4 regions of the Pantoea sp. PvP021 genome follow, and region 1 is predicted to be linked to each of the others. Evidence: predicted binding sites of a transcription regulator. Region 1 holds the regulator's gene; each other region holds the start of a gene.
The links. The regulator PurR, encoded in region 1, represses purine synthesis genes. The targets are predictions, from matches to a motif close to CANGCAAACGTTTGCNTG.
Positions count from the first base shown of each region.

Region 2: the regulator PurR is predicted to act here: its motif matches at 1,991-2,008, upstream of ACVKSX_RS16380 (NCS2 family permease).
Region 3: the regulator PurR is predicted to act here: its motif matches at 1,507-1,524, upstream of gcvT (glycine cleavage system aminomethyltransferase GcvT).
Region 4: the regulator PurR is predicted to act here: its motif matches at 2,063-2,080, upstream of ACVKSX_RS17685 (nucleoside-specific channel-forming protein Tsx).

Region 1 covers NZ_JBSRXX010000001.1:949,313-952,419, forward strand. Annotated here, with positions in the region: gene ACVKSX_RS04360 (C40 family peptidase) at 1-655, shown strand, start outside; gene cydH (cytochrome bd-I oxidase subunit CydH) at 701-790, opposite strand; gene purR (HTH-type transcriptional repressor PurR) at 1,072-2,097, shown strand; gene punR (DNA-binding transcriptional activator PunR) at 2,094-2,999, opposite strand; gene punC (purine nucleoside transporter PunC) at 3,107-3,107, shown strand, end outside.
Region 2 covers NZ_JBSRXX010000006.1:83,462-86,568, forward strand. Annotated here, with positions in the region: gene ACVKSX_RS16375 (4'-phosphopantetheinyl transferase family protein) at 1-571, shown strand, start outside; gene ACVKSX_RS16380 (NCS2 family permease) at 608-1,921, opposite strand; gene yieH (6-phosphogluconate phosphatase) at 2,074-2,733, shown strand; gene ACVKSX_RS16390 (GlxA family transcriptional regulator) at 2,745-3,107, shown strand, end outside.
Region 3 covers NZ_JBSRXX010000003.1:312,390-315,496, reverse strand. Annotated here, with positions in the region: gene gcvH (glycine cleavage system protein GcvH) at 1-332, opposite strand, end outside; gene gcvT (glycine cleavage system aminomethyltransferase GcvT) at 356-1,453, opposite strand; gene ubiI (FAD-dependent 2-octaprenylphenol hydroxylase) at 1,886-3,088, opposite strand; gene ubiH (2-octaprenyl-6-methoxyphenyl hydroxylase) at 3,102-3,107, opposite strand, start outside.
Region 4 covers NZ_JBSRXX010000007.1:119,870-122,976, reverse strand. Annotated here, with positions in the region: gene ACVKSX_RS17695 (LysR family transcriptional regulator) at 1-352, shown strand, start outside; gene yjdN (VOC family metalloprotein YjdN) at 428-865, shown strand; gene ACVKSX_RS17685 (nucleoside-specific channel-forming protein Tsx) at 962-1,828, opposite strand; gene ACVKSX_RS17680 (sensor histidine kinase) at 2,108-3,107, opposite strand, start outside.

The sequences.
Region 1 (3,107 bases):
TCGCCCGGTCAAAACGGTGACGAAAAAGACTCGCCTCAGCCCGGTTCAAAAACTAAAAACAAAAAAACTGAAAAAAGTCGAACTCGCCGCGAAACAGACGCCTGCTAAGAAGACCTCGCTAAAAACCGCCCGTCTCAGTAAGAACAAAGAGAAAAAACGTTATGGTCATCAGCGCCTGCTGAAAACCGCAGAGGTCACTACCAGCGAGACCGGCACGATTAAGATGAGCAAATCTCACCGTCAGCGCTACCAGAAGGCCCGCGAAACCGCGATGACCAAGCTGATGGGTCAGTTGGGTAAACCCTATCAGTGGGGCGGCACCTCTCCCCATACCGGTTTCGATTGCAGCGGCCTGGTCTGGTACGCCTATAAAGATCTGGTGAAGTTTAAGATCCCACGTACCGCTAACGAGATGTACCACCTGCGTGATGCCGCGCCGATCAAGCGTGAGTCGCTGGAGAAAGGCGATCTGGTCTTCTTCCGTATCAATGGACGCGGTACTGCGGACCATGTCGGCGTTTACCTGGGTGATGGCAAGTTTATCCAGTCGCCACGCACCGGCAAAGATATTCAGATCAGCGCGTTAGGAGAAGATTACTGGCAGCGCCACTATATTGGTGCCCGTCGGGTGATGACGCCAAAAACCATACGCTGAGCAGCAGAACAACCAGAAGAGAGCCGGGATAATCCCGGCTTTTTTTTAGTGCAGAATAGCGGTAAAACTAAAGGCCACAATCATCAGCAGACAGCCCGCGGTGGTCATTAAAGCCAGTTTAAGATCGGTACTCATTGCTTGCTCCTTAGTCACACAATTAGTAGGGGTATCGCATTTTCCCACAGGGCCCGGTAAAAATCTCGTTTTATCCGTTCAGCCTTGTTAGAATCCCGCCTTTGTTGCGCAACGCGCGCAACCCTGATTCCGTTTGCGCACGTTTTCAGGCGCTTTTACGCCGCCAGCGGCCTGTTTCCTGGCCATGAAAGCTGCATCTTTGCGGAAAAAACCCTGAGCAGACGCAAACGTTTAACACTACGCTTATCATAGAGTTAGATAAGCACTGGAGTCCGATTTTCATGGCAACAATTAAAGATGTGGCGAAACGCGCTGGCGTCTCAACGACCACCGTTTCGCACGTCATCAATAAAACCCGCTTTGTGGCTGAAGAGACGCGCAACGCGGTCTGGCAGGCGATTAAAGAACTGCACTACTCGCCGAGCGCCGTGGCGCGCAGCCTGAAAGTGAATCACACCAAAACGCTGGGCCTGCTTGCCACCTCCAGCGAAGCGCCCTATTTCGCTGAAATTATCGAAGCGGTTGAAAATCACTGCTTTGACAAAGGCTATACGCTGATTCTGGGTAATGCGCATAACGATCTGCAAAAACAGCGCGCCTATCTCAGCATGATGGCGCAGAAACGCGTCGATGGGCTGCTGGTGATGTGCTCTGAATATCCGGACGATCTGCTGCAGATGCTGGAAGAGAACCGCAATATCCCGATGGTGGTGATGGACTGGGGTGAATCGCGCGCCGACTTCACCGACACGGTACTGGATAATGCTTTCCAGGGCGGCTATCTGGCGGGACGCTATCTGATTGAACGCGGACACCGGGATATTGGTGCTATCCCCGGTCAGATGGAGCGTAACACCGGTGGCGGACGTCATGCCGGTTTCCTGAAGGCGATGGAAGAAGCGGGTATTCAGCCACGCGCCGAGTGGATTGTGCAGGGTGACTTTGAGCCGGAGTCAGGCTATCAGGCGATGCAGCAGATCCTGTCGCAGAAGCAGCGTCCGACGGCGGTGTTCTGTGGCGGTGACATCATGGCGATGGGCGCGATTTGCGCCGCCGACGAGATGGGTTTGCGCGTCCCCCAGGATATTTCGGTGATCGGCTATGACAATGTGCGCAACGCCCGCTATTTTGCACCGGCCCTGACCACGGTGCATCAGCCTAAAGCCCAGCTGGGTGAGAAAGCGCTGGAAATGCTGCTGGACCGCATTACCAGTAAGCGCGAAGTGTCACAAACGATTGAGGTCCATCCCACGCTGATTGAGCGCCGTTCCGTGGCCGATGGCCCGTTCCGCGACTATCGCCGTTAATGCTCGCTTAACCACTCCTGATTAAGCGTTTGCGCATCACCCAGATAGCTGAGCAACCAGCCTGTCGCCGGTGATGCGCGATCCTCTGCCCAGCTGACGCAACATGGGCTGTCCGGAAACGCCACCGGCAGCGTCAGTTCAACCAGCTCGCCACTGTCGAGCAGCGGCCTGGCCAGGTGACCGGGCACCATCGCCACACACAATCCCGCCTGCACGCACTCCAGCCCGGTTTGCCACTCCGGCACCACCAGCCGGCGCTGGTTATCCAGCGTCCATGTCATACGACGCGGCAGTGCGCGAGAAGTATCTTCCAGCACCAGGGAGGGCCAGCTCCGCAGCGTGTCATCATCTATCTGGCTCGCCTGCGTCAGAGGATGGTCGGGCGCAACCACGCAGCGCCAGTTAAGTGTGCCCATATCCCGAAAAGCAAAACGTCCGCCCACCGGTATCGCCTGCGTGGCACCAATCGCCACTTCCACCCGGCCATCGGCCAGCGCATCCCAGACGCCGTTAAAGACTTCATAGCTGATAATCAGCTCCATATCGGGAAAGTGGCGATAGAAATCTTTGACCAGTTGTCGGGTGCGCTGAGGTTTAGCGATACGGTCAACGGCTATGCTTAGCTGGCCGCGCCAGCCGTTAGCCAGCTGCTGACACTGTCGCCGGGTGGCAAGCATTTTTTTGATGACGCTACGTCCTTCCCGGACAAAATGCTCACCCGCCGGGGTCAGAACCACTTCGCGATGCTGCCGTTCAAATAGCGGTACCGCCAGCCAGTTTTCCAGCTGACGCACCGTATAGCTGATGGCAGAGGGCACCCGATGTAACTCCTGCGCGGCGGCGCTGAAGCTCCCCCCGCGGGCGACAGCGTCAACCACTTCTAATGCATATTCTGACCACATAATCTGCCTTCAAAAATTTTAACAGCAATCGGCAAATATTACCGTTTCACAGCAGCAAACGCACCTTTTACACTCTGCCGCGTTTATCCTGCAAAAATGAGAATCAGA
Region 2 (3,107 bases), on a different contig from region 1:
GCCGCGCCTGCTTATCCAGAGCAACGGACGCCCCGTTTTTGCTGACAGCGATCTGCCCGATTTCAGCATCGCCTATGCGGGCAATACGGTGGGTGTGCTGCTGGCCGAAGAGGGTGGACGTGCCGGTCTGGATATGGAGATTGTGCATGCCAGAAGCCGTCAGACTCAGGAGCAGCTGATTCAGGGATTAACCTCGGGCGAGATCGCCTGGATCAATGCCCAGCAGGATGCCATGGAGGCGGTGACGCAGATCTGGACATTACGCCAGAGCATTCTCAAGCTGACGGGAGAGGGCGATCGGGGACTGGATTCGCTGCGCCTGTTGCCCGGTGCGGGTCGGCTGCGATCTTCACTCTATCCCGATATTCAGGTGGTGTGTGATGCGGAGCCCATGCTGGTCTGGTCGTGTGCGCTGTCGTCTGCGACTCAGCGTCTGCATCTGTGGGAGATGGATAACGCCTTTCAGTGGCACGCATTACGCGAAATAGAGATGGGTAAGCCCAACATCGGGCCTCATGCTCTGCGGCTGACCAGCCTGCCCAGCGAGCGCAGCCTGCATCCTGAAATGTAAAAAGCCGCAACCCGGAGGTTGCGGCCCTGAATGCGCTTAGTGCGCGTCTACAAAGACAATCTTCAGCACAAACAGCAGAGCAACAATTACTACGCAGGGGCTGATTTCACGCCAGCGGCCAGTACCCAGCTTCATGACGCAGTAAGCGATGAATCCCAGCGCAATGCCTTCGGTGATGGAAAAACTAAAGGGCATCATGGCGGCGGTCACAAACGCCGGAACGGCTTCGGTCAAATCATCCCAGCGTACGCGCGACAGGCTGGCGGTCATTAACACCCCAACGTAAATCAGCGCGCCCGCAGCGGCGTAGGATGGCACCATCGCGGCCAGCGGTGACAGGAAGGTCACCAGCAGGAACAGCAGGCCGGTCACCACTGCCATCAGGCCGGTACGACCACCAATCGCCACGCCCGAGGTGCTTTCGATATAGGCGGTCACGGATGAGGTGCCCGCCAGCGCACCACTCACTGAACTGATGCTGTCGACATAGAGCGCCTGCTGCATGCGCGGGAAAGTGCCGGTTTCATCGGTCAGTCCCGCTTTGTCGGTGACGCCGATCAGCGTGCCGGAGGAGTCGAACAGATTGACCAGCATAAAGGAGAAGATTACGCCTGCCATGCCGATGTTGAAGGCGCCTTTGATATCCACCTGGCCAACCACAGAAGTAATGGAAGGCGGCGCAGAAAACAGGCCGACAAACTTCACGTCGCCCAGCATCCAGCCGATAGCGGTGGTAACCACCATCGAGATCAGCACTGCCGCGTGGATATTGCGTGATGCCAGAATAGCGATGATAAAGAAGCCCAGCGCGCCCAGCAGTACGCTGTGCGAGGTCAGGTTCCCCACGGCCACCAGGGTATCGGGATTCGGCACGATAATACCGGCATTCTTCAGCCCCATCATGGCGATAAACAGGCCGATACCGGCGGTAATGCCGACGCGCAGGCTCAGCGGGATATTGGCAATCATCCAGTAGCGAACCCGCAGCAGCGTCAGGATCAGCAGGCCGACCGCACCCCAGAAGATCGCGCCCATACCCACCTGCCACGAATAGCCCATCGCACCGACCACCACAAAGGCGAAAAAGGCGTTCAGCCCCATTGCGGGCGCCAGCGCCACCGGCAGATTGGCAAACAGTCCCATCAGAATGCTGCCGAAAGCGGCAATCAGACAGGTGGTCACAAACACCGCCTGGGTATCCATGCCGGCGACGCCGAGGATCTGCGGATTGACGAAGACGATGTAGACCATCGTCAGAAAGGTGGTGATACCCGCGATCACTTCGGTGCGCACCGTGGTGCCATGTTCCTGCAGCCTGAAGATGCGCTGCAAAACGCCTTGCTTGCTCATGCCATCCATCCAGAAGAAAAAATCATCGGCGCGTATCCTGGCGATTTTACCGGGGCAATACAATGATTTTTCGCAACCGATTGCCAGTCTCGCAATCTGCGCTGAGTGCGGTAGAGTGTGGAGCACACCCCTGAATCGAAGGATAGAGTCTGATGTCAGTAGAATGCGTCTTTTTTGATTGCGATGGCACGCTGGTGGACAGTGAGTTGCTCTGTACCCAGGCCTACGTCAACACCTTTGCCCGTTACGGCCTGGAACTGTCGCTGCAGCAGATGTTTGAAAAGTATAAGGGCGTCAAACTCTACGACATTATTCGTGACGTCGGCGACGCGCATCAGGTGACGCTGCCGATGGAAGAGGTGGAGACCGCCTATCGCGCAGAGGTCGCGCGGCTGTTTGATCAGCAACTGCAGCCCATCCCGGGCGCGAAAGCGCTGGTTGAGCAGATCAAGGTGCCGATGTGCGTGGTTTCAAACGGGACGGTAAAAAAGATGCAGCACTCGCTGGGCTTAACCGGCATGCTGCCGCTGTTTGCGGAGCACCTCTACAGCGGCTATGACATTCTGCACTGGAAGCCCGATCCGGAACTGATGTACCACGCGGCGGAACAGATGCAGGTGCCGATTGAGCGCTGCATTCTGGTGGATGACTCCGAAGCGGGCGCCCGCGCCGGTATCGCTGCCGGCATTCCGGTCTACTACTACTGCGCTGACCCGCACAACCCTGAACTGGATCACCCGCTGGTGACGCGCTTCGACGATATGGCGCAACTGCCTGCGCTGTGGCGCGCCCGTGGCTGGGATCTGGTGTAGCGCGGGCCAGCATGACACACACCGTCTGTTTTTTAACCCTGCCCGGCGTGATGGCGCTGGATCTCACCGGCCCGGCCGAGACGCTGAAGCTGGCGGGCGAGCACTTTACGCTGCGCTACATCGGCCCGCAGCCGGAGGTGGTCTGCTCCACCGGCATGACCATTGGCGGCATCGAACCGTTACCTGATCAGTTGCCCGCCGGGAGTCTGCTGGTGGTGCCTGGCGTCTATGACTCGCAGGTCTGTTACGCCACGCCGCAGGCCGGAGAGGCTCGCGACTGGCTGATGCGCCAGCACGCCGCGCTGTGCGCGCAGACCTTTATGCTGGTCTGCGTCTGCTCGGGTGCGCTGCTGGCGGCGCAGGCAGGCATGCTG
Region 3 (3,107 bases), on a different contig from region 1:
GACGCGTCGCTGGCTTTGATTTTGAATAACCAGCCGCCTTCATAAGGCTCGCTGTTGACCTGCTCCGGTGAGTCAGTCAGTGCTTCGTTGACCGCCACAATCTCACCGCTGATCGGCGCATAGATATCTGAAGCCGCTTTAACGGATTCCGCGACCGCGCACTCTTCACCAGCGGCAAACGTCGCGCCCACTTCCGGCAGATCGACAAACACCATGTCGCCCAGTAACTCCTGCGCGTGTTCAGTGATACCCACGGTGTAGCTGCCATCTTCTTCTTTGCGCACCCACTCGTGGCTGTCGCGGTACTTCAACGTATTCGGCACATTGCTCATTGGCCATTTCTCCTGAATAAAATTTACTGAGCGACCGGTTTACCGGCGCGGACAAAAACGGGACGGGTAACCTGGACCGGCATCTGGCGGTTACGGATCTCAACGATGGCGGTGCTGCCGACTGAGGTCGGTACGCGCGCCAGGGCGATGCTGCAACCCAGCGTCGGAGAGAAAGAGCCACTGGTGATGATCCCCTCCTGCGGCTGCCCCTGGTCATCGGTGAAACGCACCGGCAAGCCGTTACGCAGCACCCCTTTTTCTGTGAGGATGAGTCCTACCAGCTTTTCGGTACCGCGTTCACGCTGCAGTTCCAGCGCTTCCCGGCCGATGAAATCGCGGTCAGCAGGTTCCCAGCAGACCGTCCAGCCCATGTTGGCAGCCAGCGGTGAAACGCCTTCATCCATCTCCTGACCATACAGATTCATACCCGCTTCCAGACGCAGCGTGTCACGTGCGCCCAGTCCGGCAGGTTTAACGCCAGCAGCCAGCAGACGCTGCCAGAAATCGGCCGCCTCCTCTGCAGGCATAGCAATCTCATATCCCGCTTCGCCGGTATAGCCGGTGGTGGCGATAAACAGGTCACCTGACTGCACGCCGAAAAATGGCTTCATGCCGGCAACAGCCTGACGCTGCTCCTCGCTGAACAGCGTCTGAGCCTTCTGCTGCGCCTGCGGACCCTGCACGGCAATCAGCGCCAGGTCGTCGCGTTCCGTCAGCGTAATGCCATAGCCCTGCGCGTGTTGCGTGATCCAGGCGAGATCGTTTTCACGGGTGGCAGAGTTCACCACCAGGCGGAAGAACTCTTCGCTCATAAAGTAAACAATCAAATCGTCAATGACGCCACCCGAGGCATTCAGCATCCCGGTGTAGAGCGCTTTGCCTGGCTGGGTCAGTTTTGCCACATCATTTGCCAGCAGGTAGCGCAGGAATTCACGGGTACGCGGGCCTGTCAGGTCGACGATGGTCATGTGAGAGACATCAAACATACCGGCGTCGGTGCGCACTACATGATGTTCATCCATCTGGGAGCCATAGTGCAGCGGCATCATCCAGCCATGAAAATCCACCATGCGGGCACCGCAGGCCTGATGCTGTTCAAACAGAGGTGTTTGCTGAGTCATAACCATCCTGTGCAGAAGCGAGTGAGTGCAAAAGTGCGCCGGAATTCAGTGCCGACGCAAACGTTCTCTTAGGGCTGACGTTACCACCGAATCTGACGATTAACCATAAGCAAACCGGGGTCGAAAGCAGAGGCACAGCCTAACCAGGAACGGCTGCTAACAGGATATAAAACTGCAATTTTGTGATTAATCGCGCAATAAATGCAGGGATTTTAAATATACGCAGCAAATTTATGCGGGATGGCATTCAGGATGTTAAAAAAATCCCGCGACCAGCGGGCAGAAGAATGAGAAAAAGTAATGCGAATTAGCCCGCAAAATTAGAATAAATCAAACGAAGACCTGTGCTGGTGCAGCGTTGCCTTTTTGTGGTGCAGAGCGGTGTCAGGCATAAAAAAAGCCAGCAGAAGCTGGCTTATCAGAAGGGCGGATTTAGCGTAGCCAGGCGGGCAGATCATTCAGGCCCATCGCCTGCTTCAGCATCATGGGTTTAACACCCGGCAGGCGGTCAGCCAGTTTCAGACCCACGTCGCGCAGCAATTTTTTCGCCGGATTATTGCCTGCGAACATTTCACGGAAGCCCTGCATTCCCGCCAGCATCATTGCGGCGCTGTGCTTACGGCTGCGCTCATAGCGACGCAGATAGAGGTGCTGACCAATATCTTTGCCCTGCTGATGCAGACGGCGAATCTCACCGATCAGCTCGGCGGCATCCATAAACCCAAGGTTAACGCCCTGACCCGCCAGCGGATGAATGGTGTGAGCCGCATCGCCCACCAGCGCCAGACGGTGTGCCGCGAAGTTGCGGGCATAGCGCGCCACCAGCGGAAACGATTTGCGCTCGCTTTCCAGCTGGCACAGGCCGAGCCGCATATCAAACGCCACCGAGAGCTGCTGATTGAACAGCGCTTCCGGCATGGTTTCCAGACGGCTCGCTTCCTGCGGCGAGAGCGACCAGACGATGGAACTGAGATGCGGATCCTGCATCGGCAGGAAAGCCAGAATGCCGTCGCCGTGGAACACCTGGCGCGCTACTGCGTCGTGCGGCTTCTCAGTACGGACATTAGCCACTAACGCATGGTGATCGTAATCCCAGAAGGTCAGCGGGATATCGGCTTTGTTGCGTAGCCAGGAGTTAGCGCCGTCAGCGGCAATCATTAATCGCGCACTTAACATGCTGCCATCCTGCAGGGTAACAAAGGCTTCGTTGTCACCAAACGCGACCTGCTGTAACTGCGAAGGTGCCATTATCGTCACGTCGCTGCAGGCGCTGGCACGTTGCCAGAGCGCATTGTGGATCACCGGGTTTTCGATGATATGTCCCAGATGCGACAGGCCCTGCTGCTCATCATCAAAGGCGATGGAGCCGAAACTGTCCTTATCCCACACTTCCATACCGTGATAAGCGCTGGCGCGCAGCGAGAGAATGGTCGACCAGACATCCAGCTTCTGCAGCAGCCGTTCGCTGGCGGCATTGATTGCCGACACGCGAACTGACGGTGACGCACTCAGCGCCAGCGGTGGCTCCGGTGATTTTTCCAGTACGGCGATGCGCAGTCCGCTGCCCTGCAAGCCGCAGGCCACCGCCAGTCCCACCATACCGCCACCGGCAATCACCACATCAAAAGTTTGCATCTGAGCCTCTTTATTAACG
Region 4 (3,107 bases), on a different contig from region 1:
AAAGGCGCGTTCTCTGGCGGAGTTACAGCAGGCGGACTGGACGATGCCAACGCCTAAAGGCAGTTACTACCGCTTGTTGCACGATCTGTTTGGCGAGCGCGGCATGGCCCCGAAAATTGTGGTGACCTGTGAAACCTTTATGGCCTGCACCAGCCTGGTCGCGCAAAGCGATTTCATCAGTATTCTGTCGGTCGACGTCATTGACGACCCGATTCTGGGTCGGTCGCTGGTGGCGCTGACGCTCGACGAACCCCTGCCGAAAGCGATCTTCTATCTGATCCAGCGCAAAGACACGACGCTGACCCCAATGAGCAGTTATATGGCACAACTCTTTCGCCGTTATTGCCAGTAAAATCAGCGAGTAAAGTCGATCGTCTACACTGTTAAGGTACTGAAAAAAATCCACCCGACAAATATAGAGGTTACGATGCAAGTCAGTCCTTATCTGTTTCTCTATGGCCGTTGCGAAGAGGCTATCGACTTTTACCTGCAGGCGACCGGGGGAGAGTTGCTCTCTAAAATGAAATTCGGTGATATGCCGGATCAGGGTGAGCAGGTCGGCGATCAGTCTGCCGCGCCGCAGCCGCCAGAAAAGATCATGCATGCCCAGCTGCGTATTGGTGACGGTGAGCTGATGCTGAGCGATGGCAACACCGATCAGCCGCCAGCGTCTGAGCATGCCGGTTACGCGGTCAGTCTCTCAACTACCGATGTCGAAAAGGGTAAAGCCTGGTTTGAGAAACTGTCGGCAGGCGGTAAGGTGACAACTGAGTGGCAGGAGACGTTCTGGTCGAACGGATTCGCGATGTTCATTGATAAGTTCAACATTCCATGGCGCATCAACGTCGAGAAGCCGCAGGAATAATCGGGCCAGCCGGCGTCGTAATTTGCGGCGCCGTATTAATTAATGGCAACTGCCCGGATTAATGCGCGGCGGCGCTATTCAGGCCGCCGCACGTAATCAGAAGTTATAACCCGCCACCAGGTAGTAACCCCAGCCAGTCGATTTCACTTCAAACGGCCCGTTGCCGAAGTTCAGTTCCTGACCATCCGCCCACTGTCCGCCGTTGTGGAAGTAACGCGCCACCGCAGAGAAGTGCCAGTGATCGTAACCCAGTGACAGAATGTGACTGGAGGCGATTGAGTTGCTGGTGCGTGATGAACCGCCTTTATCGCGGAGATCGGAACCCCAGTCGAAGTTGGTGAAGCCCACATAGCCCAGATTACCGCCCCACAGCGTGGTGATTGGCACAAAGTATTTCACCTTGAAGCGATAGCCATCCCAGCTGTTTTCATTCGCCGCACCGTAGTTTTCCCACTGATATTTGGCGTAGACGTTCAGCGACAGGCCGACATCGCTGTGCGTATCGATATCGGTGCCCAGACCCATATACCAGGTGTTCTGGCGGCTATCGCTGTTGCGGCCCATGTCGTAGATGTAGTTGTTAGCGAAATACCACTCTTTGAACGGACCAAACGCCAGGCTGGTGCCGGTCAGTTTGTCGATAGAGAAGCGCGGCTCAATCTCCATAAACATCGGTGAACCGTGATCAAAAATGCCGTTGGCGTTGCTGTTGCCTGCGCCGAAGAAGTTGGTCAGGTCGAGGTAGCCATAAAAATCGAACCAGTCCTTTTTCGCAAACGCTTCATATTCCAGATAAACGTCGTTGTTAAACTGCGGTCCGAAACGGGTGTGGTAGCTGCCTACCACGTTAACGCTCTGATGCCACCAGTCGGAGACATACTGCGGATCGCTTTCAGCGGCCTGCGCAGCGCCACTCAATGAACATGCCAGCACGGCACCTGCTATCAACGTTTTAAATTTCATTATTATCAGCCACATGCTTTTGACCGCCGCACAGCAGACGCAGTCAGAGAGAAATCGGTCCCTTGATGGGAATGAGGGTTTCACAGCAAATAACAGCCAGTTCTTCAGCCCGCGTAGCGTGCCTGTAACAGATCGATAGAAAATAGATTTTGCTCACGTTTGTCAAAAAGTGTTGCATTACAATTCAGCTAAAATGTGATGCACTTCACAATAATGACCAGGATCGAACGGAACCAGGCAACCGTTTACGTTGTCTGGTTCGTGATCAAACGGGCGGGATCAGGGAAGGGTGACGCGAACCTGCAAACCACAAATGGCACCCTGTGGCGTCAGGCAATTGGAAAGGGCGACGTGAATCTGATGCTTCTGTGCGACGTTGCGCACAATGGATAATCCCAGTCCGCTGCCCTGGGCTTTAACGTCAGGCGAACGGGTAAAACGGTCAAACGCGCGTTCGATAAAGGATTCCGGCATGCCTGGCCCGTTATCGACAATATCGACCACTGTTTTACCTGCGACCCGATGCAGCAGCACATCGACCAGGCTGCCCTCCGGCGTGTGCAACATGGCGTTACCAATCAGATTGTCGAACAGGCTGCGCAGCTCGGAACGGCTGGCCTGCAGACGATACTGCGTGGAGCCATTAAAGCCGATATCGATGCCGCGTTTATCTGCCACTACCATCAGCTGCTCAATGCTCTCTTTCAGCAGATCGTCCAGTTCGATATGCTCGACGCTGGCGACCACGCTCTGGTCATCCTGACGCGAGACATTGAGTAACTGCGTGACCAGATGACGGGTGCGTGTGACGCCCGCTTCCAGCTGGCTGAACTGTCGGCTCGCTTCGCCTGGCTGGATGTGCTGACGCAGATTTTCCAGCTGCAAGGTCACCGCCGTTACCGGCGTGCGCAGCTCATGCGCCGCATCTTCCAGGAACTGACGCTGCGACGACCAGGCCTCACGCAGCTTACTCAGCAGCGAGTTGTAGGCGGCCACCAGCGGCAGGATCTCATCCGGCAAGCCTTCGGGTGAGACATTGTGCGGATGATGCGTCTCCTGCGCGGCAATCTGACGCGAAGCGACCTGCAGATCCCGGGTGATCTTGCGCACCACCAGCCAGATCACCAGCAGTGAAAGCGGCATCATCAGGATCAACGGAATGATCGCTGACAGCGCCCGCTTGACCATCAATGCCTTCATGTAGCTGAGGTTGTGCATCACCTGGATAGTTTTTATCTCGCTGCCAGGTAAGCCGGGCCGGGTATAGATGCGCCATTCG